Regions from separate parts of the Paraburkholderia sp. J12 genome, predicted to be linked through region 1. Evidence: predicted binding sites of a transcription regulator. Region 1 holds the regulator's gene; each other region holds the start of a gene.

The links. Region 1 encodes FliA, which starts transcription of late flagellar genes. Its sites were predicted from a motif close to CTAAAGTTTNNNNNNNNNNNGCCGNTA; they were not measured.
Region 2: fliD (flagellar filament capping protein FliD) is a predicted target of FliA. The motif match lies at 7,099-7,125, and genes of this name have one in related genera.
Region 3: U5760_RS04570 (DUF4088 family protein) is a predicted target of FliA. The motif match lies at 4,913-4,939, and genes of this name have one in related genera.

What each region holds. Positions count from the first base shown of each region.
Region 1 is NZ_CAJMZC010000002.1:736,414-746,267, forward strand. Features, by position in the region: gene flhF (flagellar biosynthesis protein FlhF) at 1-1,740, shown strand, start outside; gene U5760_RS08340 (MinD/ParA family protein) at 1,733-2,686, shown strand; gene U5760_RS08345 (RNA polymerase sigma factor FliA) at 2,732-3,463, shown strand; gene U5760_RS08350 (flagellar protein FlgN) at 3,595-4,041, opposite strand; gene flgM (flagellar biosynthesis anti-sigma factor FlgM) at 4,077-4,427, opposite strand; gene flgA (flagellar basal body P-ring formation chaperone FlgA) at 4,528-5,892, opposite strand; gene U5760_RS08365 (flagellar basal body protein) at 6,107-6,622, shown strand; gene flgC (flagellar basal body rod protein FlgC) at 6,634-7,059, shown strand; gene U5760_RS08375 (FlgD immunoglobulin-like domain containing protein) at 7,184-7,936, shown strand; gene flgE (flagellar hook protein FlgE) at 7,963-9,213, shown strand; gene flgF (flagellar basal-body rod protein FlgF) at 9,249-9,854, shown strand, end outside.
Region 2 is NZ_CAJMZC010000015.1:114,399-124,252, forward strand. Features, by position in the region: gene U5760_RS26315 (hypothetical protein) at 1-692, shown strand, start outside; gene U5760_RS26320 (SDR family oxidoreductase) at 735-1,502, opposite strand; gene U5760_RS26325 (LysR family transcriptional regulator) at 1,623-2,576, shown strand; gene U5760_RS26330 (LysR family transcriptional regulator) at 2,591-3,532, opposite strand; gene U5760_RS26335 (CoA-acylating methylmalonate-semialdehyde dehydrogenase) at 3,686-5,197, shown strand; gene fliD (flagellar filament capping protein FliD) at 5,418-6,992, opposite strand; gene U5760_RS26345 (VOC family protein) at 7,410-7,760, opposite strand; gene acnB (bifunctional aconitate hydratase 2/2-methylisocitrate dehydratase) at 7,944-9,854, opposite strand, start outside.
Region 3 is NZ_CAJMZC010000001.1:970,192-980,045, forward strand. Features, by position in the region: gene pncB (nicotinate phosphoribosyltransferase) at 1-738, opposite strand, end outside; gene fdxA (ferredoxin FdxA) at 1,092-1,415, shown strand; tRNA gene U5760_RS04535 (tRNA-Asn) at 1,547-1,622, shown strand; tRNA gene U5760_RS04540 (tRNA-Asn) at 1,690-1,765, shown strand; gene U5760_RS04545 (hypothetical protein) at 1,926-2,126, shown strand; gene U5760_RS04550 (CreA family protein) at 2,123-2,602, shown strand; gene U5760_RS04555 (AraC family transcriptional regulator) at 2,678-3,601, shown strand; gene U5760_RS04560 (AzlC family ABC transporter permease) at 3,749-4,510, shown strand; gene U5760_RS04565 (AzlD domain-containing protein) at 4,507-4,830, shown strand; gene U5760_RS04570 (DUF4088 family protein) at 5,088-5,849, shown strand; gene U5760_RS04575 (ATP-dependent helicase) at 5,920-8,145, opposite strand; gene U5760_RS04580 (hypothetical protein) at 8,176-8,577, opposite strand; gene U5760_RS04585 (RNA-binding S4 domain-containing protein) at 8,886-9,107, shown strand; gene U5760_RS04590 (MATE family efflux transporter) at 9,268-9,854, shown strand, end outside.

The DNA.
Region 1 (9,854 bases):
AGCCCCGAGGTGGGCGCGCAGCCGGGCGCCGCACTCCCCTGGGCCGACGCCTCGGACGATAGCGACGACGACGGCGACGACGCCGCTGTCTCGATCGCCTTCGAAGGCATGCAGAAGCCTGCCGTATACGGCACGCCCGCACAGACCGGACCCGCAGGCATGCCCGGCCAAACGCAGCACGCCGCGGCGCCGATGTCGGGCGCTCACGCAAACGTGGCGGCGAACGCCGCCGCAGCGGGCGCAACCGCTGCCGCCGCACAATCCGCCGCCTCGCCGATTCCGCCGCTCGCAGCAGGCGCCGCGCGCACCGCACAGCGGCCGCTCGCGCCGCGCGAAGCCGCCGCGATGCTGGAGCAGGCCGCGGCCCAGTCGATCCTCCCCGATCCGCCGCCCATCGCCCCGCGCGGGCAGCGCACGATGGCCGAAACGAACCCCTGGTTGATCGACCACGCCCGCCGTATCGCGAACCAGCAGGAAGCCGCGCGCGCCGCGGGCATCTCGCCCGCCGATGCCATCGCGAAGGGCCTCGGCATGCCTGCCGACCCGATCCTGCCGCCCGACGTCGATGCGAGCACGCCCGAGTGGGCGCGCGAAGCCGCCGAAGTCGCCGCCCGCCGCGCCGCGGCGCGCCTCGGCCACGGCCCCGAAGCGGTCGGCCCGGCGCCTTCCGCCGCGTCGGCCAACGACGCGGGCGCGGCCGGCCCGGCTGCGAACGCGGCGCAAACCGTCAGCGAAGCGATCCGCACGCGCATCGAACAGGTCGTGAACGAGACCGTGATGCACGAGCTCGCCTCGATGCGCGGCATGATGGAAGAGCAGTTCGCGGGTCTCCTGTGGGGCGAGCGCCAGCGCCGCAGCCCGGTGCAGGGCGCGCTCACCAAGCAGCTGTTCGCGGCGGGCTTCTCGGCGCAGCTCGTGAAGATGATGATCGACCGCATGCCCGCCGTCGAAACCGACGAAGCCGGCATGGAGTGGATCCAGTCGGTGCTCGAATCGAATCTGCCGGTGCTGGAGAACGAGGAAGCCCTGATGGAGCGCGGCGGCGTGTTCGCGTTGATGGGCCCGACCGGCGTGGGCAAGACCACCACCACGGCGAAGCTCGCCGCGCGCTGCGTGATGCGCTTCGGCGCGAGCCGCGTGGCGCTCCTCACCACCGACAGCTACCGTATCGGCGGCCACGAGCAGCTGCGCATCTTCGGCAAAATCCTCGGCGTGTCGGTGCACGCGGTGCGCGACGGCGCGGACCTGCAGCTCGCGCTCACCGAACTGAAGAACAAGCACATCGTGCTGATCGACACGATCGGCATGAGCCAGCGCGACCGCGCCGTGGCCGACCAGATCGCCATGCTGTGCGGCGCGGGCCGCCCGGTGCAGCGCCTCCTGCTGCTCTCCGCGACGAGCCACGGCGACACGCTCAACGAAGTCGTGCAGGCCTACCAGAGCTCGCCCGACAAGGCGCCGCTCACGGGCTGCATCCTCACCAAGCTCGACGAAGCGACCAACCTCGGCAGCGCGCTCGACACGGTGCTGCGCTACAAGCTGCCGGTGCACTACGTTTCGACGGGCCAGAAGGTGCCCGAGAACCTGTACGTGGCCACGCGCCGCTTCCTGGTACGCAGCGCGTTCTGCGTGCCGCGCGAACATTCGCCGTTCGTGCCGCACGAGGACGACATCCCCGCGCTGCTTTCCGCGCTCTCGCTGCGCACGGGTTCGCAGTCTCCCGAGGTTCAGTTTGGATAAGTTCGTGATCGATCAGGCCGAAGGGCTGCGGCGGCTGCTGGCACGCGTCGGCTCGCGCGTGGTCGCCGTCACGGGAGGCGCGGGCGCGCCGGGCCGCACGACGACCGTGGTGAATCTGGCCGCGGCGCTCACCGAGCAGGGCAAGGACGTGCTCGTGATCGACGAGTGCCTCGGACCGCATTCGGTGTGCACGACGCTTGGCGGCGTGCGCGGCGCGGGCAACTTCGAGGCCGTCATGCGCGGCGAGATGGCGCTCGCCGATGCCGTGGGGCGTCATGGGCTCGGCTTCAGCGTGCTCGCCGCCTCGCGCGAGAACCGCGCGCGCTACACCGGTGCGCAGTTGCAGAAAGTGCTGGCGGGGCCCGCCGACGTCGTGCTGATCGATGCCCAGCTCGACGCCGAAGGCGCCCTGTCACCGCTCGCGCTGCATGCGCACGACGTGCTGATCGTGATGCGCGTGTGCGCGCAGTCGATCACCGACACCTATGCGAGCGTGAAGCGCCTGCATTTCGCGCACGCGATCGGGCAGTTCCGCGTGCTCGCGAACCAGGTGGCGAGCGTGGAGGAAGCGCAGTCGGCCCTCGAAAACCTCGCGGGCGTGGCGAGCCGCTACCTGAGCGTGACGCTGGAAAGCGCCGGCTGGGTCGCGGCCGACCCGCACATGCCGCGCGCGGTGCAACTCTCGCGCTGCATCGTCGACGCGTTTCCGTCGACGGCCGCCGCGCGCGATTTTCGCCATCTCGCCGATGCGCTGCCGCACTGGCCGATGCGGCCGGCGGTGTCGTCGCGCTCGCCGGGCACTTCGCGCCTGCTGGGCGCGGCGGCTGCCGCGGCCGCGGACGCATTCGTTTCAACCGTTGCTGGCGTTACATCCGCCCCCGAGCCGGCCCATGCGGGCTGGCGGGCCGATCCGCCCGCGCAGCGCCCCACGACGCAGCCCGCTTGAGCGGCGCCGCGGAACGTTGCAGAGGACATGTTGCAGGAGAGCACGATGTATAACGCTCAAGGAAAAATCTCGCAGGCCGACGTGCTGACGAAGTACGCGCCGCTCGTGCGGCGTCTCGGGCTGCAGCTCGTCGCCAAGATGCCCGCGAGCGTTGACCTCGACGATCTGATCCAGGCCGGCATGATCGGCCTGATGGATGCGGCCAACCGCTACAAGGAAGACCAGGGCGCGCAGTTCGAGACCTACGCGAGCCAGCGCATTCGCGGCGCGATGCTCGACGAGCTGCGCAGCAACGACTGGCTGCCGCGCAGCCTGCGCCGCACCTCGCGCGAGGTGGAAACGGCCGTGCACCAGGTGGAGCAGCGCCTCGGGCGCGCGGCGAGCGAAACCGAAATCGCCGACCATCTGAACATGCCGCTCGACGATTACCAGTCGATGCTGCAGGATCTGCACGGCAGCCAGCTCATCTATTACGAGGACTTCGACCGTTCCGCCGAGGACGAGCCGTTCCTCGACCGCTACTGCGTCGACCATTCGGACCCGCTTTCGGCGCTGCTCGACGACAGCCTGCGCGGCGCGCTGATCGAGGCGATCGACCGGCTGCCCGAGCGCGAGAAGCTCCTGATGTCGCTCTACTACGAGCGCGGCATGAACCTGCGCGAGATCGGCGCGGTGATGGAGGTGAGCGAGTCGCGGGTATGCCAGCTGCACAGCCAGGCCGTGGCGCGCCTGCGCACGCGGCTGCGCGAGATGGCCTGGGCAGGGTCGGAGAACTGAGGCGGAGGCTGGCCTCGAGGGATCGCGACCGGAGAGCCCCAGGGCTGCAAGGCCGCAAAAGCAAAAAGCCGAAGCGCACAACGCTTCGGCTTTTTGCTTTCTTACCTGCGTTTATCCGCAAATACGGCGACTCAAAGCCCGAACGCAGGCAACCGCCCATCCGGGCCGTAGAGCATCGGCGCGGAATTTCCCGTGTCGCCGCGCAGGATCGCGAGCGCGCGGCGGTTATGTTCCATGCGCGTGCGGATCATCATGCCGATCGTGAGATTGGCGCGCCGCGCGCGCTCGGTCGAACCCTTGAGCAGTTGCCACTGGCCGGCGAGCCGGTCGTCGTGCTCGCACGCCATCTCGATGCCCTTCGGACCGGCCGGCAGGCCAAGACCCGCGAGCTCCGCGTCGCGCACCTTCTCCAGACCGGCGAGGCGCTGCGTGAGCGTGGTCTTCTGCTCGACGATCTGCGGCAGCGACCCCATGCCGTCCAGCGACGTGAGCGCCTTCTGCTCGACGGCGAGGAGCGATGCGAAGGCCTCAACGGTGGCGTGTTCGTCGATCAGCGTGGCTAGCAGGGCGTCTTTCATCGTCGCTCAAAAAATAGTCGCCTTTCGGGCGGGTTTCAGTTCCCCGAAGTCGGCGTCAGCAGGTCGCGCGCGGTTTGCAGCACGCCGTCCGCGATCTTGCCGGTGTCGATCTGCAGGGTGCCATTGCGGATCGCGCTCTTGATCGACTCGACCTGGGCCGTGTCGATGTCGGCGGAACCGCTTGCCGCGAGCGAGCGCAGCGAGGACGAAAGCGCCGAGAGGCTCACGTTCGCATCCGAGCCGGCACTGCCGGAAGACGCTTGCGCGGATGCGCCCGCGGCGGCGCCACCGGCGCTCGCGGTGCCGGCCGATTCGCCTTGCTGCGTGCGCGCCACGCCGTCTTGCAGCGTGCGCGGTTCATTGCGGGTGGTGGAGTCGATTTTCACGATGGCTCTTCCTGATCGATTTGATCGTGATATCGGCAGCCGCCGGCCCGAACTTTAGTGTGAAACTCCTGCCGTTACATGCTGTTACGTGTGCTACCGCTCATATCTGGATCTGCACGGTGCCGGCGTCCTTCACGACACCCGTGATGATCTGCCCCCCCGAGGTGCGCACGCGCACCTGCTCGCCAGGCGCCGCATTGTTGAGCACGCTGCCTTCGGACGAGATGGTGAAGTTGGTGCCCACGGCGACCACCTTGACGGTCTGGCCGATCGTGACCGACGCCGCGCTGCGCAGCATGTCGGTGCGCAGCGGCAGGCCGGCGGAGATGCGCAGGAGCGCGAGGGCGCCCGCGGCCTGCGACGGATCGGTGATGACGGTGCGCGGCAGGCTGGCGAGATCGGCTTCGCGCGGGGTCAGGTCGGCCATGGAAAGCGTCTGGCCGGGCTCGATCTGGCGGCCTGCGACGTAGTAGGTGACGTCCACGGCCACGCGCGCGGCCACATAGAGCGTCCAGGGCTTCGCGCCCACGCAGCGCACGCCCACGGTCGTGCGGCCCCAGCTGCGCGCGCCGGGCGGCATGAACGGGTCGAGCGAGGTGCAGGCGGCGAGGCCGCGCGGGAACACCGGCGCAACGGTCACGGTGACCTTGCCGGGCAGCCCCACCGACTGCTGCTGCAGGAACGAGAGCGCGGCGGCGCGGATCGATTCGCCGTCCTGCTGACCTGCGGGCACCGGCTGCGCGGCGGCGGTAGCCGGGGCCATGGCGGTGTTTGGCGGCGCGGCCACGTTCTGTTTCGCGGCGGCGGCGGTGTTCGCGTTCGGGTTCGTACTCGCGACCGCGGCGGCGTAACGCTGGATGGCGTTGGCGCGCGCATTGGCGGCTGCGTAGCCGGCCTGAGCCTCCGGTCCTGAAGCCTCGACCACCACCGGCGCCACGCGGCTCGACGCCGTGGCGACGTTCACGCGCGGCAGCGCGTTCGCGCCATTGCGTGCGGCCGACGGCGTGGCGACGCCCGGCACCGATGCGGCGGTTGCGGTCGTGCCCGGCGCGGGAATCGTGACGATCTGCGGTGCGTCGGCTTGCGGGGCGCTCCCGCGCTCGCCCGGACCGGGGATCGTGATCATGCCGCCGGGCGCGCTGTCGCTGCCGGTGCTGCTCGCGCCGTTGGGCAAGCGCGAAAGTGCCGCGTAATTCGGCGCCGTGGCGGCCGCAGGCGCGCTGCCGGGCGCTGCGAGCATGGCGCTCATGCGTACGGCATCGGACCCGGCGCGATCGCCCGGACCCGGAATATAGATCTGGCTATCCGAAGATTGCGTCGGTTGCGCAGACTGCGCACGCACACCGCCCGCCGCGGCCAGGCCGCAGCACAGCGCGACGCCCGAAAGCCGCGCGAGGAACGCACCGCCGCGCGAGCGCCGGTCCATGCCGGCGCGGCGCGCTCGGGTTGGGGCAGTCTGCGGCATGGCGATCTCTCCAGAATTGCATTGACACGCATCGCATTCTAGGCGGCGTCCCCCGCGCGCTTACGTCGAATAGAGGGGCGCTTTCCCGGCTATTCGTCCGATTGGTTCTTGCCAGCCCCGCCTAACATTCCTCTCCATGCGAAAAGGTCTGCGCATTGCGCGGGCCGTCTTTCATTTCGTGTTCGTCTCACGTAAGGACAACGGAGAACGCCCGATGCTGGACAAACTCGACGCCGAATTCGCCTTCGGCCGCGAAGCGCTCGACGTGCGCGCCACCCGTCAGGCGCTCCTGTCCGCGAACATCGCGAACGCCGATACGCCCGGCTACCTCGCGCGCGACGTCGACTTCTCGGCTTCGCTCGCGGGCGCGCTCCGGCAGCAGGGCGCCACCACGCCGTCCGGCATGGCGAGCCCGGTCGGCGGCAATGCCGCGCCGCTCGCGATGACGCAGCCCGCGGGCGTGACGAGCGGCATGACCATGGCGACCACGGAAGCGGGCCACATGGCCGGCAACGTGAAGCTGATTCCCACGGGCGGCCCGAGCGAGCAGTACACGAGCCCGCTCATGTACCGCAACCCCACGCAGCCCGCGCTCGACGGCAATACGGTGGATCTCGACACCGAACGCGTGCAGTTCGCCGATAACGCGCTGCACTTCGAGGCGGGCATGACGTCGCTGTCCGGACAGATCAAGACGATGCTCTCGGCGATTACGTCGGGTTCGAGCTAAGGAGCGAAACCATGCCATCCCTGATGAATATTTTCAGCGTTGCCGGCTCCGCCATGACGGCCGAGTCGCAGCGCCTGAACGTGACGGCGTCCAACCTCGCCAACGCCGACTCCACCACGGGCCCCGACGGTCAGCCCTACAAGGCGAAGCAGGTGGTGTTCGCGGTCGATCCGCTGGGCGGCTCGCGCACGGCCTCGGGCCAGCAGGTGGGCGGCGTGAAGGTGACGGGCGTGGTCGACGACCCCACGCCCATGAAGCAGACCTACGACCCGAGCAACCCGTCCGCGGACGAGAACGGCTACGTGACGATGCCCAACGTCGACCCGGTGCAGGAAATGGTGAACATGATCTCGGCGTCGCGCTCGTACCAGGCCAATGTCGAAACGCTGAACACCGCCAAGCAGCTGATGCTCAAGACCCTGACGATCGGCACCTGAGCGGCGCATTGGCGGCCTGCGGGCCGCGCGGCCGGGCCGGACGCATTCGGGCAAACCCTTCGGGCAAACGTTAAGCAGCAACACCACACGCAAGAACAGACGAAACGCATCCCAGGAGAACGCGTTGACCACCAACACCACCATCGGCGGCAGTAGCGCCACCGTATCGCAGCAGCTGCTCGACACGATGAACGGCACGAGCACCGCAAGCTCGTCCGGTTCCACGAGCGGCACGAGCGCGAGCGACCTGCAGACCACCTTTCTGCAGTTGCTCGTCACGCAGCTGCAGAACCAGGATCCGACCGATCCGATGGACAGCTCGCAGATGACCTCGCAGCTCGCGCAGATCGACACGGTGTCGGGCATCGGCCAGCTCAATACTTCGCTCTCGTCGCTCTCCACGCAGCTCTCCGCGGGCCAGAACGCCCAGGCCGCTCTCCTGATCGGCTCGACGGTGCTCGCCCCCGGCAGCAGCTTCGCGGTGTCGGCCGCGAGCTCGGGCTCCGGCTCGAGCGCAAGCTCGAGTTCGGGCGACGCGATAGCGCAGATCGGCGTTTCGCTGCCGGCGGCGGTGTCGGACGTGAAGCTCACGATCACCAACTCGTCGGGCCAGGTCGTCAACACGATCGACCTCGGCGCGCAGTCGGCGGGCACGGTGCCGGTCAGCTGGACGCCGACGGATACGACGGGCGCCGTGCTGCCGGCCGGCACCTATACGGTCAGCGCCGCGGCCACGACCAACGGCCAGGCCGCCACGGCCACCGCGCTCGTCGCGAGCCAGGTCACGGGCGTGGTCCAGCAGACGGGCGGCGCAGCCGGCCTGCAGCTCGCCAACGGCAAGACGGTCGCGCTGTCGAACGTCGCCGGCATCGAATGATCCAGACATAACGCGGAGAAGAAAACATGGGCTATCAACAAGGTTTGAGCGGTCTCGCCGCAGCGTCGAACGACCTCGATGTGATCGGCAACAACATCGCGAACGCGAACACCGTCGGCTTCAAGCAAAGCACGGCGCAGTTCGCGGACGTCTACGCGAACACCCTCGCGACTTCGGTGAACAACCAGATCGGTCTGGGCGCCGCGCTGGCCAACGTGCAGCAGGACTTCTCGCAAGGCACGATCAACACCACGGGCCAGGCGCTCGACGTGGCGATCAACGGCAACGGCTTCTTCCAGATGTCGAACAACGGCACGCTCACGTATTCGCGCAACGGCGTGTTCCAGCTCAATTCGAACGGCTTCATCACGGACGCCCAGGGCAACGACCTGATGGGCTATGCCGCGAACTCGACCGGCGTGATCAACACGGCGCAGACGGTGCCGCTGCAGGTGCCGACCACCAACATCGCGCCGCTCGCGACCACTTCGGTCTCGGCGCAGGTGAACCTGAACGCGCAGGGCACGGCGCCCACCGTCACGCCGTTCAGCCCGACGAATTCGAGCAGCTACAGCTACTCCACCTCGATCACGGGCTTCGACTCGCTCGGCGGCACGCAGACCATCAATCTGTACTACGTGCAGAACGGGACGGGTTCGGCCCAGGTCTATGCGGTGAACAACGGCACGACGACCGACCTCGGCACGATGGCGTTCAACTCCTCGGGCCAGCTCTCGGGCACGACGCTGCCGCCGGTTCCGCCGGCGACGACGGGCACCGCGACCGCCTCGACGGGCATCTTCAACCTGACGATCAATCCGACCGACGGCGCGGCACCGCAGACCGTCTCGATCAACGTCAACGGCACGACCCAGTTCGGCGGCGCGAACGGCGTGAACAACCTCACGCAGAACGGCTACGCGAGCGGCACGCTGTCGAACTTCACGATCGGCACCGACGGCACCATCACGGGCAACTATTCGAACGGCCAGACCATGGCGCTCGGCCAGATCGTGCTCGCCAACTTCAACAACCCGAACGGCCTCGTGAACCTGGGCGGCAACCAGTTCCAGGAAACGGCGGCTTCGGGCGTCGCGCAGGTCTCGACGCCGGGCAGCACGAACCATGGCACGCTTTCGGGCGGCGCGGTGGAAGAGTCGAACGTCGATCTGACGAACCAGCTGGTCGATCTGATCACCGCGCAGCGCAACTACCAGGCGAACGCGCAGACGATCAAGACGCAGCAGACCGTCGATCAGACGCTGCTCCAGATGTAAGCCATCCACCGGCAATGTGAGGGAACGGGCGAATCATGGACCGACTGATCTACACCGCGATGACGGGCGCCGGGCAGGCGCTCGAGCAGCAGGCCACCATCGCGAACAACCTGGCGAACGTCTCGACCACGGGCTTTCGTGCGCAGCTTTCCAACTTCCGCGCGGTGCCGATGTCGTACGGCGACGGCTCGACGGTCAACGACGACACGACGCGCACCTTCGTGCTGTCGGCCACGCCCGGCTCGGACATGACGCCCGGCGCGATCTCGAAGACGGGCAACCCGCTCGACATCGCCGTCCAGGGCCCGGGTTTCATCGCCGTGCAGACGGCCGACGGCAACGAGGCCTACACCCGCGCGGGCAACCTGCACGTGGATGAGAACGGCCAGCTCGTGACTGCCAACAACCAGCAGGTGATCGGCGGCGGCGGCCCGATCGCGGTGCCGCCGGGCTCGCAGGTGACGATCGGCTCGGACGGCACGGTCTCGGCCATCGCGGCGGGCAGCCCGCCCGACGCGATCGCGATGATCGACCAGATCAAGTTCGTGAATCCGCCCGCGGGCACGCTCACGCGCGGCAACGACGGCCTGTTCCACACCGGCGACGGCAACCCCGCCGACGCGGACCAGACCGTGCAGGTG
Region 2 (9,854 bases), on a different contig from region 1:
CCGCCGTGGACGGCACGTCGTTCCTGCCGGTCGCCGAGGCTGCCAGCGGCTTGCAACAATCCAGCCCGTTGCCGGACTGGACTGGCATTGCACAGGCGCCATGGGCGCGCAATGTGATCGTCGGACTGGCCGGTTATTTCGACGAGACCCGAGCGCGCACGAACCTGGCGCAACTGACCGGGCGGTCGTTGCAACTGGTGACGGCGCAGCCGCCGGTGCATATCGACGGCTACTATTTCCCCGTCGAAATCGATCCCACGTGGCAGGGCGCCTTGGTGCTTGCGCAAGTGCTCGACGAACTGCCGCGCCCGCTGTGGGTGAGCGCCTATGACAACTCGAACGTGGGCGGCCCGGCGCTGGCCGCGTTCCTGGATCGGTGCCTGCCGCGCGATGTGGGCGTGTTCTTCCAGGACGGCTGCGGTGCCTCGGCACGCGCCCCGGACACGGCGCGCGGCTATGCCGATGCCCTCGCGGCACGGCTTGGCGGCAACCGCGTGCGGATCATCGCCGAGGCCTTCCGGCCGGCCCCGAGCGGCAGTGGCTTTCGTCCCGCTTTTCGTCCTGCTACGGCGGCCGAGTTGTTGCCGCAATTGCGGGCCTACCGCAACTACAAGATTTGGATCTTCGACGGTCCGCACTATGTGTCGAATCGGCTCGTGCAGGACCTGCTCAATGCCGAGGGGCAGGGGTGAAAGCCGGCTTGCGGCTTGGCTTTTGGCCCGGCTTGGGGACCACTAGGCCCAGCGCGCGCCACCATCGAGGTGCAGCACTTCGCCCGTAATGAAACCGCCCGTGAGCAGCAGCCGTACGGCTTGCGCGATATCGTCGGGTCGACCGATACGTCCGGTGGGCAGCGCCGCCGCGGCGGACGCGAGCGCCTCGTGCTTGCCGTCGCCGAAGAAGGTGTCGAGCAGCGGCGTATCGACGAGCCCCGGCGACACCGCGTTCACCCGGATCGGCGCGAGCTCCAGCGAGAGCGCCCGCACCATGGCCTCGACGGCGGCCACGCCCGCCCCGATCACCGCGCCGGTATGCATCGGCCGCGAAGCCAGCAGCCCCGAGGTCAGGACGATCGAGCCATCCTGGCGCAGCCGGTTCAGCGCCGCACGCACGATAGCGAGCGGCCCGACGATGCGCTCTTCGGCCACGCGCCGCCAGTCGTCGGGCGTGCTTTCGCGCAGCGTCTTGAGCGATGCGGTGCCCGCCGTGATCACGAGGTGATCGAGCGGCGGCAGCGCATCGAACAATGCTTCGAACACCGAAGCATCGTGCAGGTCTCCCACGAGTTGTCGAGCACCGCCGATCGACCCGGCGGCGCGGCGCAGCCGCTGCGGATCGCGGCCGACCAACGTCACTTCGGCGCCCGCGCTCGCCACGTCGCGTGCTACCGCGAGGCCGATTCCCGAGGTGCCCCCCACCACCATCACATGACGGCCCGCGAGTGGCCTCGTGTGGCCAGCCGTGTTAGCGTTCGCGTGGTGCTCCATCGTGGTTTCGTTCATCGTATTCTCCGATCGACAAGGAAGTAGAACCGCCATGCTCTATGAGAACCGGAGCCGGGAGAACGCACGCGTCGTCGATTACCCTTATCGAATTCTTTGATGAATTGAATGGGTTGACTCATGGACATTCTTCTCGCCATGCGCGTTTTCGTGCGCGTCGTCGAATGCGGCGGGCTCTCCGCCGCCGGCCGCGATCTCGGGCTGGGGCAGCCGGCCGTGAGCGAACGTCTGCGGCAGCTCGAACAGCACCTGGGCGCACGCCTGCTCGATCGCAACACGCGTTCGGTCAACGTCACCGACGTAGGGGCGGTGTTCTACGCGCGCGCGAAAGAGGCGCTCGACGTGGTCGATGGCGCGACCGCGAGCGTCGCCACCTTCAACCGGCAGTTGCGCGGCAGACTGCGGATCGCGGCGCCCCACGGACTGGGCGAAACGCTGCTGCCCCTGCTGCTCGCGGAATTGCAGCAGCGCCATCCCGAGCTTTGTATCGACCTGGTGCTCAACGACCGCTTCGTCGATCCCGTGGTGGAGGGCGTGGACGTCTCGATCCGGGTGGGCCGTCTGGGCGAAGGCGGCTTCGTCGCGCGGCCGCTCGGCACGATGCGCAAGCTGCTGGTGGCCTCGCCCGCCTATCTGGCGCGGGCCGGCGCACCGGCTTCGCCCGCGGCGCTCGCAGCGCATCCGTTCGTCCACATCGACAGTGTTGCGCGCAACGGCAAGCTGCGCCTGGACGGGCCGGACGGCTCGGCCGTTCTTGCGTCCGTGCGTTCAGCCTGGCGCTGTAACCACTGGCGCCCGCTGCTGGGCGCATTGCTGGCCGGCAATGGCATTGGCGCGCTGCAGTGGCCGAGCTGTCGCAACGAGATTGCCGAAGGCAAGCTCGTGCCGGTGTTGCCGGATTACCGGTTGCCGGACGTAGCGGTTCACGTGATTTATCCGGCCTCGCGGCGGGTGTCGGCGAAAACGGGCGCCGTGGTGGCGTGGTTGCAGGCGCAGTTGCCGGGGCTGCTGGAGCAGGGCGGCAGCGCGGGCGGGACGGTAGGCAGGACGGTGGGCGTGACGTTGGGCGAGTAGCGCGCTGCCTGCCCTCATTCGAGGGGGAAGCCGCCTGCGAAGGACTCCCGGAGGAATTCGGTGAAACGCGTCACAGCCCGCGGCACATGGGCGCCGTAGGGACGCAGCACATGCAGTTCCGGGGCAAACGCGCCCACGGGCCGCCAGGCCGGGAGCACCAGAACCAGCTTGCGGGCCTGCAATGCGGTCTGGGCACTGAAGTCGGGCAAGAGCGCGATGCCCAGATGCTCCAGCGCGGCGTCGCGCAGCGCTTCGCTGTTGTTGGCCGAGACCGGGCCGTTCACCGCCACGTTCGCGCGCACAGGGTCGGCGCGGCGCCCCGTCTTTTCGAACGACCAGACGGCCGAGCCCGGCATGCGCGGATAGAACAGGCAGTCGTGGGCCGGGAGATCGGCGGGCGCCTGCGGCGTGCCGCGTCTTTTGAGGTAGGCCGGCGTGGCGACGATGACGGAGCGCGTGTCGCAAAGCTTCCATGCCACGTGCGTTTCCGGCACCTGCGCGCTGTGGCGGATGGCGAGATCGAAGCCCTCGGTCGCAATCGAAGTGAGCCGGTCGGACAGATCCACCTGCACCCGCACCTCGGGATTCGCGCGCGCGAACTGCGCGAGCCGTGGCACGAGCTGCTGGCGCGCGAACGCCACGGGCGCCGTCACGCGCACCGTGCCGCGCACGACGTCGGCCATCTCGCGCACGCTCGCGAAGCTCGCCGCGATGTGTTCGAACTGCGCGCGCGTTTGCTCCACGAGCTGCCGCCCCGCCTCGGTAAAACGCACGCTGCGCGTGGTGCGCTGCACCAGCGCGACTCCGGCCACCCGCTCCAGTTCGGCAATGCGCTGGCTCATGGCCGCCTTGCTCACGCCCAGGCGCGTAGCGGCAGCGGTATAGCTGCCTTGCTCCGCAAGCACATTCAGCCAGTGCAGATGGGTCCAGAGCGCTTCGACTTTCTGCGTATCCATGGAGCCGATGATAGCACCGCGGGTCTTCATCTTTCATCGTGGGATACCTTGATTGTTCATTATGGAAAACAATCAATTCAGCTGCGATGTCTTTGCAGGCTCGAAAGGCCTCCTTACACTGGGCGTCATCAAACCGACTGGCGAGGAGATGACATGCAGGCATACACCGATTCCGCGGACGTGGTCCATTTCATTGGCGGCAAGACCGAACGGGGCACGGGCGACCGTACCCAGGCGGTCTATAACCCGGCGACGGGCGCCGTGGCGCGCCGCCTCGTGCTGGGCGAGGCAGCGGACGTGGATACGGCCGTGGCGAGCGCGAAAGCCGCGTTTCCGGCCTGGCGCGACACGCCGCCCATCCGCCGGGCGCGCGTCATGCTGCGCTTCCTGGAACTGATGAACCGCCACAAGGACGAACTCGCGGCCATCATCACGGCCGAGCACGGCAAGGTGTTCGCCGACGCCCAGGGCGAAGTCGCGCGCGGCATCGACGTGATCGAATTCGCCTGCGGCATTCCGCAACTGCTCAAGGGTGACTACACCGAGCAGGTGTCCACGGGCATGGACAACTGGACCGTGCGCCAGCCGCTGGGCGTGGTCGCGGGCATCACGCCGTTCAACTTCCCCTGCATGGTGCCGTGCTGGATGTTCCCGGTGGCGCTCGCGGCGGGCTGCACGTTCGTGCTCAAGCCGAGCGAGCGCGATCCTTCTGCGTCGCTGTTCATGGCGCGCCTGCTCACGGAAGCCGGTCTTCCGGACGGCGTATTCAACGTCGTGCAGGGCGACAAGACCGTGGTGGACGCACTGCTCGCGCACCGCGACGTGAAGGCGGTGAGCTTCGTGGGCTCCACGCCGATTGCCAATTACATCTACGAAACGGGTGCGAAGCACGGCAAGCGCGTGCAGGCACTGGGCGGCGCCAAGAACCATATGGTCGTGATGCCCGACGCCGACCTCGACCAGGCCGTGGACGCGCTGATCGGCGCCGGCTACGGCTCGGCGGGCGAGCGTTGCATGGCGATCTCGGTCGCGGTGCTGGTCGGCGACGTCGCCGACAAGATCGTGCCGCGCCTCGCCGAGCGCGCGAAGAGCCTGATCGTGAAGAACGGCATGGAAGCCGATGCCGAAATGGGCCCGATCGTCACGCGCCAGGCGCTGGAGCGCATCGAGGGTTACATCACGGGTGGCGTGGAAGAAGGCGCGACGCTGGTGGTGGACGGACGCGGCCTCAAGGTCCCCGGACACGAAGACGGCTTCTTCACCGGCGGCACGCTGTTCGACAACGTCACGCCCGAAATGCGCATCTATCGCGAGGAAATCTTCGGGCCGGTGCTGGCCTGCGTGCGCGTGAAGGACTTTTCGGAAGCCGTGCAACTGATCAACGACCACGAATTCGGCAACGGCGTGGCCTGCTTTACGCGTGACGGCAACGTGGCCCGCGAGTTCGGCCGCCAGATCGAAGTGGGCATGGTGGGCATCAACGTGCCGATTCCGGTGCCGATGGCATGGCACGGCTTCGGCGGCTGGAAGCGCAGCCTCTTCGGCGATATGCACGCGTATGGCGAAGAGGGCGTGCGCTTCTATACGAAGCAGAAGTCGATCATGCAGCGCTGGCCTGAAAGCACCGAGAAGGGGGCGGAGTTTACGATGCCGGTGGCGAAGTAACGCGCGTTAACCGAAGCGTTTGAGAGCGGTCCCGGGCGGCGGCATGAAGCCGTCGCCCGGGACCGTTTCTCTTTTGTCAGGCCAGTAGATAGCGTAGAGAGGGTGCGCAGTCGATACGGTCGATCCGGACGAACCTGGCCGCGGCTTGAGCCGCTAGAAAGCCCTTTCGCGAGCGCGCGCCGCTGATCGTTCAGCCGAGGCCGTGTCAACACGCAGGTGATCACCTGGACTTGTTGAGCGCTCCAGAATTATTCGCACCGCCAAACAATGCCGTCAGGTACTGGGTATTGTTGTTCGTCGTCGACATCAGCGTGTTCAAGGCCGTAAATTCTGCGTTGTATCGTGCCGTCAACTGGTTGCTGTAGGCCGTCAACGCCTTGCCCTGCGTCGTGACGTCGTTCAGGTTCGCCGTCGCCGCGTTGGTGCGGGAATCAATCAGGCCGCCCGTCTGCGTATAGGGCTTGATGGCCGAATTGAGCTGCTTGCCGATCCCGTTCGTCAGGTTGAACACCGCGCCGACCTGCGACGGATTGTTCTGCACCGCACTCGTGAGCCTGGCCGAATCGAGCGACAGCTTGCCGTTGTCTCCCAGCGTGATACCGAGCGCCCCGAGCGTGCTGCGCACCCCCGAACTGGCAACCGTGCCGCCGACGATATTGCCCAGGGCCTCGCGCAGGTTGTTCACGAGCGGGTCGCCCAGCAGCGTGGCGCCCTGCTGGCCGGCCGCCGCGCCCTTGTTGAATGCCGTCAGCGTGCCCATGGTGCCGATCAGCGAATTGTAGGCCGTCACGAAGCTGTTGATGGTCGAGACCTGGCTTGCCGTGTCGGCGGCAACCGTGACCGTCTGGGCTCCGGTGCCTTTGCCGCTCGTGTCCACGGCCGCCGAAGTCAGGTTCAACGTCAGACCGTTGATGACGCCCGTCACGTTGTTGCTGGCGCTCGTTGCCGTCGCGCCGTTCACCGTGAATTGCGCGTCGAGCGCATAGGACGTCTGGCTCCACATGGAGCCCGGCTGCGTGAGCGTCGACTTGCTGTCGGGCGTGGTGTTGCTCGCCGGTGTCGTCTTGACGGCGAGGCTCTTGAGCGCGTCGCTCGACGTGTCGTTCGGTATGACGCTGATCGCGTTGGCCGCGCCCGTGGCGGTGGAGGTCAGCACAAGGTGCTGGCCATTCGAGCCGTTGATCACCGAAGCCTTGAGCCCCGGATTGTTGTTCGCCGAATTGATGGCCGACGCGATCCCGCTCAGGCTGTTGTTCGACGCATTGACGTCGATCGTCATGGACTGCGAACCGACCTGAATGGTGAGCGCGCCCGTTCCCAGCGAAGCGGCGCTTTTCGCGTCGAACGCGCTCGACGTCAGGCTGTGCGCGCTGGCGATCTGCGTGACGTCGAGCGAGTAGGTGCCCGGGGTGGCGCCGTTGCCCGCGCTGGCCGTGATGCCGGTGCCGCTCGTGGTGGCCGTGAACGACGTGAGCATCGAACCGTTGAAGAGCGGGGCGAGCGCGACCTGCAAGCCCGAAAGCGAAGCGGACAACTGGCCGAAGGCGGAGATCTGCGCGTTGGCGGCGGTGGTTTTCGCGGTGAGCGTGGCCGTCTGGCCGGCGACCTTGGCGGTCACGAGCGCGGAGACCAGCGCCTGCACGTTCATCGAGCTATTGCCCGTCGATCCGCCGATGATGGACTGCGCCGCCTGTTGAAGCGCGCTCTGTGCGGCCGCCTTCGCCTGCTCGGCTGCCTGCTGGGCCGTCGTGCCGGTGCCGTTGGTGACGGAAGGGGTTCCACCGATGGTTGCCATGAGAACTCCGCGTAATGGTTGGCCTGTCTGAACGCAATCCGGTTCGCACCGGAACGAGCGGTATTCCGCTTCTCGAAGAGGGGTAACTCGAAACCCTACATACAGCTAACGGCAAGGAAAACGAAAGCTTTAGCCTTCGATAGCTGAAGGCGCATACCACTACGCCGCGTGCTAGACCACCGGTTTGGCCATTAGTCAAACTTTTGATATGGAACTTATTACCAATTATAACAATATTTAAATGCTCATTGGCATCGCGGGGCGACGGGCCGTAGAGGGGCGGGGGCTATCGGGGCGGCACCGGCACGGCGGCGCGTGCCGCCGGCGCGGGATGGGATTGGGATCGGCGAGGCGATCCGCAGAAAGGGCTTGCCGCGCAGAACTCGTCGGCAGGAAGGAAGGGACGGCCTGCGCCGTCTAGGCGTGACACATGCAGAGTTCGAACTCGTGGCCGTCCGGGCTGCTCAGGACGATGCTCTTCATCGCCTCGATCTCCAATCCGTCGACCACGACGACTGCGCCATTCTCTTTCGCGCGTTTCACGAATGCATGGAGGGCGTGTTCTTCGAATTCGAAAACCGGCACCGAGCTGCTGCCCGAGTATTCATCGCCAAAGTCGTTCAGCAAAAGACCCAGACGGATTGTGTCGATCATGAATTCCGTCCATTTCCCGGACTGCTTATGCGGCTCGCGTTCGAGGAGCTTTTGCCAGAACAAGGTGGATGCCGCCATGTCATTCACTTTCAGATAAACCGTGCGAAGCTTCATGGGATTGTCCCGGAGTGGAGGTGGACCGGAATCTAGCAGAGATCGATACGCCAGGATCTCCGGCGGGCCAGGCGACCAAGCGACGTACCGATTGCAGTTAAAAAAATGGCGCCGCAGACAATGCCTGCAGCGCCATTCTGTGGTGCGACAACGCGAACCTCGCGCCGTAGCTCGACCGCCCGTTTACATCGTCACGGTGTCGGCCACTTCCTTGAAGTCTTCGATCTGGTCGAAGTTCATGTACTGGTAGATCTTGTCGCCGTTGGCGTTAATCACGCCGATATCGGCCATGTACTCTTCCTTGCTCGGAATCTTGCCCAGACGCGAGCAGATTGCCGCCAGTTCCGCCGAGCCGAGGTACACGTTCGTGTTCTTGCCCAGACGGTTCGGGAAGTTACGGGTCGACGTCGACATGACCGTTGCGCCTTCACGCACCTGTGCCTGGTTGCCCATGCACAGCGAGCAGCCCGGCATTTCGGTCCGGGCGCCGGCCGTGCCGAACACGCCATAGTGGCCTTCTTCGGTCAGCTGCTTCTGGTCCATCTTGGTCGGCGGCGCGACCCACAGCTTCACGGGGATGTCGCGCTTGCCTTCCAGCAGCTTCGAGGCGGCGCGGAAGTGACCGATGTTGGTCATGCACGAGCCGATGAACACTTCATCGATTTTCGCTCCGGCGACGTCCGAGAGCGTCTTCACGTCGTCCGGATCGTTCGGGCAGGCCACGATCGGCTCGTGGATGTCGGCCAGATCGATCTCGATCACGGCGGCGTAATCGGCATCCGCATCGGGTTGCAGCAGTTGCGGATCGGCCAGCCACGCTTCCATCGCCTTGATGCGGCGCTGCAGGCTGCGCGGGTCCTGGTAGCCCTGGGCGATCATCCACTTCAGCAGCGTGATGTTGCTGTTGAGGTATTCGATGATCGGTTCCTTGTTCAGGTGCACCGTGCAACCGGCGGCCGAGCGCTCGGCGGACGCATCGGAGAGTTCGAATGCTTGCTCGACCTTCAGGTCGGGCAGGCCTTCGATTTCGAGAATACGGCCCGAGAAGATGTTCTTCTTGCCTTGCTTGGCCACCGTCAGCATGCCTTGCTTGATGGCGTAGAGCGGGATCGCGTTGACGAGATCGCGCAGGGTCACGCCCGGCTGCATCTTGCCCTTGAAGCGGACCAGCACCGACTCCGGCATGTCCAGCGGCATCGTGCCGGTGGCGGCCGCGAAGGCGACGAGACCCGAACCGGCCGGGAAGCTGATGCCGATGGGGAAGCGCGTGTGCGAGTCGCCGCCGGTGCCCACGGTGTCGGGCAGCAGCATGCGGTTCAGCCACGAGTGGATCACGCCGTCGCCCGGGCGCAGCGCGATACCGCCGCGCGTGCTGATGAAGTTCGGCAGCGTCTGGTGCGTCTTCACATCGACCGGCTTCGGATAGGCGGCGGTGTGGCAGAACGACTGCATGACGAGATCGGCCGAGAAGCCGAGGCAGGCCAGATCCTTCAGTTCGTCGCGGGTCATCGGGCCCGTGGTGTCCTGCGAGCCCACCGAGGTCATCTTCGGTTCGCAGTACGTACCGGGGCGCACGCCCTGTTGTTTGCCATTCAGTTCCGGCAGGCCGCATGCGCGGCCGACCATCTTCTGGGCGAGCGAGAAGCCCTTGCCGCTGTCGACCGGTTGCTGCGGCAGGCGGAACAGCGTCGACGGGGCGAGGCCCAGCGCTTCACGCGCCTTGGCGGTCAGGCCACGGCCGATGATCAGGGGAATGCGGCCGCCGGCGCGCACTTCGTCGAACAGCACGTCGGACTTGACCTTGAACTCCGCGATGACTTCGCCGTTCTTGAGAGCTTTACCGTCGTACGGGCGCAGTTCGACCACGTCGCCCATTTCCATCTTCGACACGTCGAGCTCGATCGGCAGGGCGCCGGCATCTTCCATCGTGTTGTAGAAGATCGGGGCGATCTTGCTGCCGAGGCACACGCCGCCGAAGCGCTTGTTCGGGATGAAGGGAATGTCTTCACCCGTGAACCACAGCACCGAGTTGGTCGCCGACTTGCGCGAGGAGCCCGTGCCGACCACGTCGCCCACGTAAGCGACCAGATGGCC
Region 3 (9,854 bases), on a different contig from region 1:
GCGATACTCCTTGGCCCACATCTCGAAGCCGTAGATCTGCGAGTCGCGCAGGCGCGGGCCGAGCGCCTGGCACGCCTGCAGGTACTCGTGCGCCATGGTGCCGAGCGGCGTGAGATTGTGCTTCATCGCGTAATACACGTTGCTCGTGCCCGTGAACTGCTCGCCCAGATCCTCCTTGAGCGTGAGGATCACCTCCTCGTGCCAGCGCTTCGAAAAGCGGCGGCGCGTGCCGTAGTCGGCAATCTTGCAGTCGGCGAATTCTGGCTTCGCGCCGAGCAGCTCGATCTTGCGGCGCAGGCGCTCGCGGCCCTCGTCGTACTGCGGGTGATGCTGCGTGTTGCGGAAATAGACTTCGTTGACGATGGCGAGCACCGGGATCTCGAAGAGGATCGTGTGCAGCCACGGGCCCTTGATCTCGATGTCGATCTCGCCGTTGTTCTTCGGCGAAGGCGCGACGGTGATGTACTTCTCGTTCAGATGGAAAAGCGCGAGAAAGTCGACGAAATCGCCTTTGACGAAGCGCAGCCGGCGCAGGTAATCGAGCTCGACTTCGGAGAAGCGCAGCCGGCAGAGCTTCTGGATCTCGCTTCGGATCTCGTCCACGTAGGGCACCAGATCGACGTCCGGCGTGCGGCAGCGGAAGCGGTATTCCACGCTCGCGGCGGGGAAATGATGCAGCACCACCTGCATCATCGTGAATTTGTACAGATCGGTATCGAGCAGCGAAGTAATGATCATGATGAGGCAGCCGGACTGCATTCGGAGGACGCTGTGGGCACGCGCAGTACACGCCACCCGGCGCGCCGGCAGGCTGGCTGCGGCGCGCGGGGCCGCGCGGACGGTGTGCGTCGGCGGTGCGGCCATGTTACCCGAATGCACGCGCGGCCACTGCCGCGGAGGGCACGCCCGTGCGGCTTGCGGGGACAATCTTGTACCCCGCCGCAAGCGCACCCGCGCGGCGCCATAAACTAATCACGAAACGATATAAGCGCGCGTGCGGGCCTCCCGCTGGGGAAATTCCCGTTAAGTTACAATAACGTTTTTGGCCCAGACGCCGTCCCACTATACAAAAGCTTGCAGGAGCTGCCTGAATGACCCACGTTGTGACCGAAAGCTGCATCAAGTGCCGCTATACCGACTGCGTCGATGTGTGCCCGGTGGACTGCTTTCGCGAAGGTCCCAACTTCCTCGCGATCGACCCGGACGAGTGCATCGACTGCGCCGTGTGCGTGGCCGAGTGCCCGGTGAACGCCATCTACGCCGAAGAAGACGTGCCTGGCGACCAGCAACATTTCACCGCCCTGAACGCCGAACTGGCGAAGGGCTGGCCCAGCATCACCAAGACCAAGGCGCCGCTGCCCGAAGCCGACGAATTCAAGGACGTGAAGGACAAGCTCGCGCTTTTGGCGCGCTGATTGCACCCTGACGACACATTGATGGCGCGCTGAGGCTCACGTCACCCGAAGCGGATTTGTTTTTGGGATGGCGCCCGGGTGTTGACAGATCCCGCCGCGCCCCATAGAATCTCGTTCTCTGCTTTTGTTGATCCCCGATAGCTCAGTCGGTAGAGCGCCGGACTGTTAATCCGTAGGTCCCTGGTTCGAGCCCAGGTCGGGGAGCCAAAGAATCGCAAAAGCCCGTTAACCACAACGGGCTTTTTTATGTAGTGAAGAGTTGCTGTAGTGCTGTTCCCCGATAGCTCAGTCGGTAGAGCGCCGGACTGTTAATCCGTAGGTCCCTGGTTCGAGCCCAGGTCGGGGAGCCAAAAATCGAAGGCGTTGCGCGTAACCGCGCAACGCCTTTTTTCTTTTCCGGCAGCACGTTCTGCTGCTCTGCTCACTCCCGCGCTTGCGGCTGCCGCTTTGCCACCCGTGCTACGATGCACTCACGATGTACTTACCCTGTAACACATCTGGGGTGGCGCCATGAGCGACGTAACCTTTACTTTCCGGGTCGATGCAACCCTGAAAAGCGAATTTGCCACGGCAGCGAAAGCCCACGATCGCACCGTCGCACAACTCCTGCGCGACTTCATGCGGAACTATGTCCGGCAGCAAGGCGCAGCGGAACATGACACAGTGGCCGCCACGCCGATCAATAAGCCCCCTCTTCCGGACTCCGCATGAAACCCACCGACAAACTCGCCGCGCTCCTCGCGTGCGCCGGCACCCTCGCCACGGCTACCGTCCACGCCGAACAGATCGGCAGCGTGAACACCAACTTCCGTCTCACCGGTTCTGACCGCGTGGTCGTCGAAGCCTACGACGATCCGCAGGTCAAAGGCGTCACCTGCTACGTCTCGCGCGCCCGCACGGGCGGCGTGAAAGGCACGCTCGGCATCGCCGAAGACCCCACCGAAGCTTCCATCGCCTGCCGCCAGGTCGGTGAGATCGCCTTTACCGGGCCGCTCAAGCAGCAGGACGACGTGTTCAACGAGCGCATGTCGTTCCTCTTCAAGACGCTGCACGTCGTGCGCGTGGTGGACGCGAAGCGCAACGCCCTCGTCTATCTGACCTACAGCGACCGCGTGGTGAGCGGCAGCGCGAAGAACAGCGTCACCGCCGTACCGGTGCCGGCCGGCACGACGATCCCGCTGCGCTGAACGCGGCGCTACACTGAGGCGTCTGCCCGGATTGCCCAGCGTATTGCCAACTGCCTTGCCCACTGCATTGCCGCCATGACCGCCCGCCGTTTCCGCGATTCCGCCCGCTACTGGCGCACGCCGCTCCTGCCCGGCGCGGATCTGCTCACCGCCGAGTATCACGAGCACACCTTCGCGCCGCACTGGCACGAGGCCTACGCGATTCCTGTGATCGAGGACGGCGCGGAGTGCTATCGCTACCGGGGCGCGCACTACGTCGCCGAAGCGGGCACCGTGCCGGTCATCAATCCGGGCGAGCTGCACACCGGCTCGCGCGCCGTGGACGAAGGCTGGCGCTATCGCGTGATGTACGTGCCGATCGACTATCTGCACGGTCTCGCCGACGAAATCGCCGGGTGCACGCAGCCGCTGCCCTGGTTCGGCGCCGATGTGATCCGCGATCCCGATCTCGCCCGGCGCCTGTCCCGCGCGCACCGGCTGCTCGAAGCCGATACCGACCGCCGGCGCGCGGCGTCCGGCGCTCAGGTCACCCTTCGCGCCGCGCCGCACGCCCCGGGTTCGGTGGCGGCCAGCCCCGACAACCCCGGCAGCGACCTGCTGCTCGTGGAAGGCGCCCTGCTCGATGCGCTTTCCGCCCTGCTCACCCGCCATGCGCGCACGCACGAAGCACCGCTGCGGCCGACGCTGAACGATCCACGCGTGGAAACGATGAAAGCCCTGCTCGCCGCCGATCTCGCCACGCCGCTGCGGGTAGGTGATCTGGCCGAGGCGGTGGGCCTCTCGCCGTTCCATGCCACCCGGCTTTTCACGCAGGCCACCGGCCTGCCGCCACACGCCTGGCGCACGCAGTTGCGTCTGCAGCGCGCGCTCGCGCCGCTGCGCGCGGGCGCCTCGGTCGCCGATGTCGCAGCCGCCAGCGGCTTCACCGACCAGAGCCATTTCACGCGCCATTTCCGGCGCATGTTCGGCGTGCCGCCGGGACGCTGGCAGGGGACCTGAGCCGATTTATCGATCCGCGCGCCGCAAGAACGTACAAGCCAGGCGGGCGCGCACCCGCTAAGCTGCCCCCAGTATCAGGAGGACAGCTTGACCACCCATCCCAACCGCTCCCAGGAGTTCATCGCCGGCGCGCGCGACACGATCCCCATGATGGTCGGCGCGGCGCCTTTCGGCGTCATTTTCGGCACGCTCGTCACGTCGGGCCCGCTCGCGCCCTGGCACGGCCAGCTGATGTCGCTCGCCGTTTTTGCGGGCTCCGCGCAGTTCATCGCGCTCGGCCTGATCGCTTCGCACGCGAGCTTCATCGTGATCTGGGCGACCACGCTCGTCGTGAACCTGCGCCACGTGCTCTATAGCGCGACCCTCGCCCCCTACGTCTCGCACCTGCCGCTGCGCTGGCGTCTCGTGCTGGGCGGCCTGCTCACCGACGAGGTCTTCGCCGTCGCGTGGGCGCACTTCCGCCGCCATCCGCCCGGCGACGACGTCTCGCCCTGGCACTTCCTCGGCTCGGGCGTCGCGATGTACGTGAACTGGCAGATCTGGACCGCCGTCGGCCTGCTGTTCGGCGCCGCGTTCCCGGGCCTGCAGTCGCTCGGGCTCGACTTCGCGATGGTCGCCACCTTCATCGCCATCGTGGTGCCGCAGCTCGTGGCAGTGCGCTACGTGGCCGCGGCCGTCACCGCCGGCGCGCTCGCTTTCTTCTGGCAGGGCTGGCCGTACAAGCTCGGCCTGCTCGCCGCCGTGTTCGCGGGCGTCGCGGTAGGTGTGGCGCTCTCGCTGCCGCGCCGCGAATCCAGCAAGGGCACACCCGGCGGCGCGCCCGCCCCGTCGCGCGACGCGCCGCCCGCCACTGCGCGCAACGGCGACAATCACGCCGGTCCGCATACGGCCGCAGGAGCCCGGCAATGAACTATGTCGTCCTCATTCTCGGCATGGCCCTCATTACCTGGCTCATCCGCACGGTCGTCTTCGTGCTCGGCGAGCGGCTCGTCTTCCCGCCGCTCGTGCGCACCGCGCTCGGCTTCGTGCCCGTGACCGTGCTCACGGCGATCATCGTGCCGATGGCCGTCTCGCCGCACGGCCAGGGCGCCGAGCTCACGTGGCGCAATCCGCAGCTGGTGGGCGCGCTCGCCGCCATCGCGGTGAGCGTACTCACGCGGCGTCCGCTCGTGACGATCGCGGTCGGCCTTGGGGTGTTCTTTTTCTGGCAGGGCGTGGTGCTGCGCTGAGGCGCGCAACGCCCCGCCGTGGTGCACCGGAACCGCCTCAACCGGCTAAAAAAGCGAGAAAGGGCCCGATGCTGCGGCACTTCTCAAGTTTCCCCCCCGAGCGCCGTTAATCCCGTCATGGCCTGCTTTGGCGCCGCCGCCCGCGTATCTTCGCGGCCGGCGGCGCGGGCACGCGGCGCACCGCGCCGCACGGCGTCCCCCTTGCCGGGAGACTGCCGGCACGGCGCAGTGCGGCAAAGATCACACGGGGCAACTACATGGGGCACATCACCCTCAACCTGAAGGACGAAACGGTAGCGTCGCTGCGCAAGGACTTCGACGCCTTTCTGCGCGTGTCGCTCAAGCTCGACCCGCAGTTCGCGACGCCTTCATTCGAGGACTTTCTGCGCGCGAAGCTGCTCGACAACATGACGCCGCTCACCGAACACGCGGTGCAGCGCATGTTGACGGGCGGCCAGTATGCCTGGGCCAAGCGCACGCTCGACAAGGAATTCCCGGAGGTCGTCTCGATCCTGCTGCGTCAGGCCGGCGAGTTCGGCTTCGGCTTTGCCTCGCGCCCCGAGTGGACGCCCGAGGAGCTCGCCAAGCAGTGCCGCGAATGGGCGGCGGCGATCGTGAACGAAGCGCAGGGCGATCAGGTACTGATCGATCCGCTCGCGGCGCAGATCAAGTCGTCGGTCGAGGACATGCAGACGCTCGAGGAGAAGATGCAGACGCCCGCGTGGCGCCTCTCCGAATCGCTGCGCCAGCGCATCTACGAAGCGAAGATCGGCTGCGAGACGAGCACCGGCAGCACGGCGCGCGAGCGTCTGGGCGAACTGCGCGGCCTGCTGCGGCTCGCGATCACGCACGGCGTGTTCCAGAAGCAGGAGGCGCAGCAGATCATGGAATACCTGCGCCTGCTCAAGCCCGAAATCTTCGTCGAGGAACCCGACGACGTTTTCACGCGCCTCGCCGCGTGGCTGCGCAACTTCTTCGTGCCGCCGCAGCGCAGCCAGCCGCGCCGCCAGTCGAACTGAGACGGGCGGGTTCAGGCTCTTCAGCCCCGTCCGGCCCTTCCGGCGCTGCAAGCCCGCGCAGCCCGGGCTGCTAGTCCCACATCTTCCTGAGCTTCGCGCCAATCTCGATCTTCGCCTGCGCGGCGGCCGCAAGGCCCGCCGCGCTCGGTGCGCTGACGACGGGCGCCGGCGGCCAGGCGCGCGACTCGTAGAGCGGCAGCGCGGCCGCCGCGATGAAACGCGTGCGCGACGCCCACACGTGGCGATCTCCCTGCGCCGTCTGGTTGTGCACGTAGAAGCGCTGCGGCACGACGATATGCAGGTCCTCCTTCGCACGCGTCATCGCCACGTAAAGCAGGCGCCGCTCCTCTTCGAGCTCTTCGTCGCTGCCCGCGCCCAGATCGGAGGGAATGCAGCCGTCCACGCCGTTGAGCACGAACACGTTGCGCCACTCCTGCCCCTTCGCCGAATGGATCGTCGAGAGAATCAGGTAGTCCTCGTCAAGCAGCGGATCGGCCGATTCGGAGCTCGTCGCGTCGGGCGGATCGAGCGTGAGTTCGGTGAGAAAGCGTTCGCGCGAGGCATAGGTGCTCGCGATGCTCTCCATCTGCAACAGGTCCGCAAGACGCACGGACGCATCCTCGTGGTTGCGCTCCAGATGCGGCTCGTACCAGCGGCGCACGCACTCGAACTCGGCGGGCCACGGTGTCGAGCGCGCACCGATGTTCTCGATGAGCGCGGCGAACGCGGCCCAGTCGACGGCGGCACGCGGCGGCGGCGCGAAGGCGGCGAGCGCCTCGGCCGCGCGCCAGGCACCCGTGCACGCGGCGACCTGATCGAGCAGCCGCGCGGCCGTTGCAGGTCCCACGCCCGGCAGCAACTGCGCGACGCGAAAGCCCGCCACCCGGTCGAGCGGGTTCTCCGCCCAGCGCAGCACGGCGAGCACGTCCTTGACGTGCGCGGCGTCCAGAAACCGCAGGCCGCCGAACTTCACGAACGGGATGTTGCGCCGCGCGAGCTCGATTTCGAGCGCCGCGCTGTGGTGCGCCGCGCGAAACAGCACGGCCTGCTGCCTGAGCTTCATGCCCTCCTCGCGCGCGGCGAGGATCTGCTCGACGACGTAACGCGCCTGGGTGGCTTCGTCGGCCACGCTCACAAGGCGCGGGCGCTGCGCCGAGGGCCGCTCGCTCCAGAGGTTCTTGGTGAAACGCTCCCGGGCAGCGTCGATCACCGCATTCGAGGCCGCGAGAATAGGCTGTGTCGACCGGTAGTTGCGCTCGAGCGTGACCTGGCGCGCGGGCGGGTCGAACTGCGCGGGAAAGTCGAGAATGTTGCGCACCGTCGCGCCGCGAAACGAGTAGATGGCCTGCGCGTCGTCGCCGACGACCGTGAGGCCGCGCCCATCGGGCTTGAGCGCGAGCAGGATGGCCGCCTGCAGGCGGTTGGTGTCCTGGTACTCGTCCACCAGCACGTGATCGAAGCGGCTCGCGAGATCGGCCGCGAGCGCGGGCTCGGCGGCCATGTGCGCCCAGTAGAGCAGCAGGTCGTCGTAGTCGAGCACGTTCTGCTTCTGCTTTGCGTCGACATAGCCGGCAAAGAGCGTCTTGAGCTGCGGTTCCCATTCGAGGCACCACGAGAACGAACGGGCCAGCACGTTCGCGAGCGGATCCGAGGTGTTGACCACGCGCGAATAGATCGCGAGGCAGGTGTTCTTCGAAGGAAAGCGCTTCTCCTTCGCCGAAAGCCCCAGTTCATGGCGCACGAGGTTCATCAGGTCGGCGGAATCCTCGCGGTCGTTGATCGTGAACGCGGGCGCCAGGCCGATCTGCCCGGCGTATTCGCGCAGAAGGCGCGCGCCGATGCCGTGAAACGTGCCGGCCCACGTGAGTCCCTGCGCCAGCACGGCGGCCGCGCCCGGCACGCTCGCGGCGATGCGGCCGACACGGCGCGTCATCTCCTGCGCGGCGCGGCGCGAGAACGTGAGCAGCAGGATGCGGTGAGGATCGGCGCCGTTGACCACGAGATGCGCGACGCGGTGCGCGAGCGTATTGGTCTTGCCCGAGCCAGCGCCGGCGATCACCAGAAGCGGCGCCGGCAATGCCGCGCCCGGCGCGAAGGCCGCCGTGCCGCCATGCTCGACGGCGGCGCGCTGCGCCTCGTTGAGCTTCGAGAGGTAGGCGGCTGCATCGGGATCGACGGCGGCGGGATCGACTACTGTAGACACGGCAGTGAGCGTCAGGGATCGGGGGGCGACGCATACTGTATATCCATACACCTCGCCCCGGCAAGCGCCGATCCCGACGCGATCTGGCGGCATTTATGCCGAAAACAACAGAACCGCCCCGGCTCAGTGCTCGGTGCTGCCGCCCGGCTGCTGCGCGGACTGCCCCTGCATCTCGCTCTTCATTTCATGGTCGGCCGCCTGGCGGTCGGCCCTGCGGTTGATCTTCGCGTCCTGCACCTGCGCCTTGTACTGCGACTTCGCGTCCTTCTTCGCCTCGCGATACTGGGCGTTCGCCTCGGCATTGGCGTTGCGCTTCTGGACGAGCGGATCGGTGGGCCCCGGCGCGGTCAGATTCTGCGGGGCAGGCGCCGGCTGCGCCACTCCGGCGGCAGCGGGCGCCTGAGACGGTGCTTGCGGCGGCATCTGGGCATTCGGGTCGGCGCCCTGCGCGAGCGCGCCGTGGGTGAAAGCCGCGGCGCAGGCCGTCAGGGCGACTCCGGTCAGCAGTTTGCGAATCTGGGTCATGGCGTATCCTCTCTGAAGTTATGTTCCGGGTGCTGCGGCCGGCGTAGCGGACTGCCGGGCGCGCCCCGCTCGATGGAGCCTGCCGTGAAACACTGCAGGCACAACCGCACCGGACGACAGGCTCTTTTTAGGGACACGCCGTTTTTGGGTGAAGTTCACCGAAGAGCGCCACCGTTACCGAACGTTTCACTTTCTGACAGTTCGACTACGACGCCGGCAGCGCGTTACGCGCACCGCATGCCGTATGATGCGAACCCTTCGATTCCACCCATCGCGGCACTTTGTCCCGCCCCCGGATTGCACACGCCATGCCCAACCTCGATTTCACGCTGACCGGCGATTTCGTCGAACTGCACAACCTCCTGAAGATCACGGGACTCGCGGACAGCGGCGGATCGGCCAAGCAGATCGTCGCCTCCGGGGCCGTGAAGGTGGATGGCGAGGTCGAGTTGCGCAAGACCTGCAAGATCCGCGCGGGCCAGGTCGTGCTGCTCGGCGATACGCGCATTGCGATACGCGAGCCGGACTAAAAAGCGGACTGAAAGAAACTGCACCAGAAATGGGCTTATTGATCGACAATAGGGTGATCCCGCAATAAGCTGTCTGCTTTGGCAGAAAGCCCATCATAAAAACGCCCTGTTTTAAACGCCCTGTTCCGCGCGGCGCGAGATTTCGCGCCGCTTGTCTTTCATGACCCGACCGACCCTCGCCACGCGCGCCATCGCGCCGCCCACGCTCTCCCGCCACGCCGCCGACACCGCGCGCCTTGCCGCGCCGCTCGCCATCGCCCAGCTCTCGCAGATGGCCATGAGCGTGACCGACACCGTGCTGCTCGGCTCGCTCGGCGCCGACGCGCTCGCGGCGGGCGGCCTCGGCGCGAACCTGTTCTTCGTCGTGGTGACGGTGCTGCAGGGCGTGCTGAGCTCGGTGAGCGTGAGCGTGGCGCACGCGCGCGGCGCGCAGAACGAAGACGATGTGCCGCACATCTACTGGACTGGCCTCGCGCTCGCGCTGTTGCTCTCGCTGCCCGCGTTCGCGATGCTCTCGTTCGCGGGCCCGATCCTGCTCGCGCTCGGCGAGCCGGCGCCGCTCGCGCAGCGCGTGGACGACTACGCGGCCGTGCTGCGCTGGGCCGCGCCCGCGAGCCTGATCGGCGTGGGATTGCTGCGCTCGTTCCTGCCTGCCATCGGCGCGGCGAAACGCCTGCTGTGGGTGTCGCTCGCGGGCGTGTTCGTCAACGGCTTCCTCAACTACGGGCTGATCCACGGCGTGTGGGG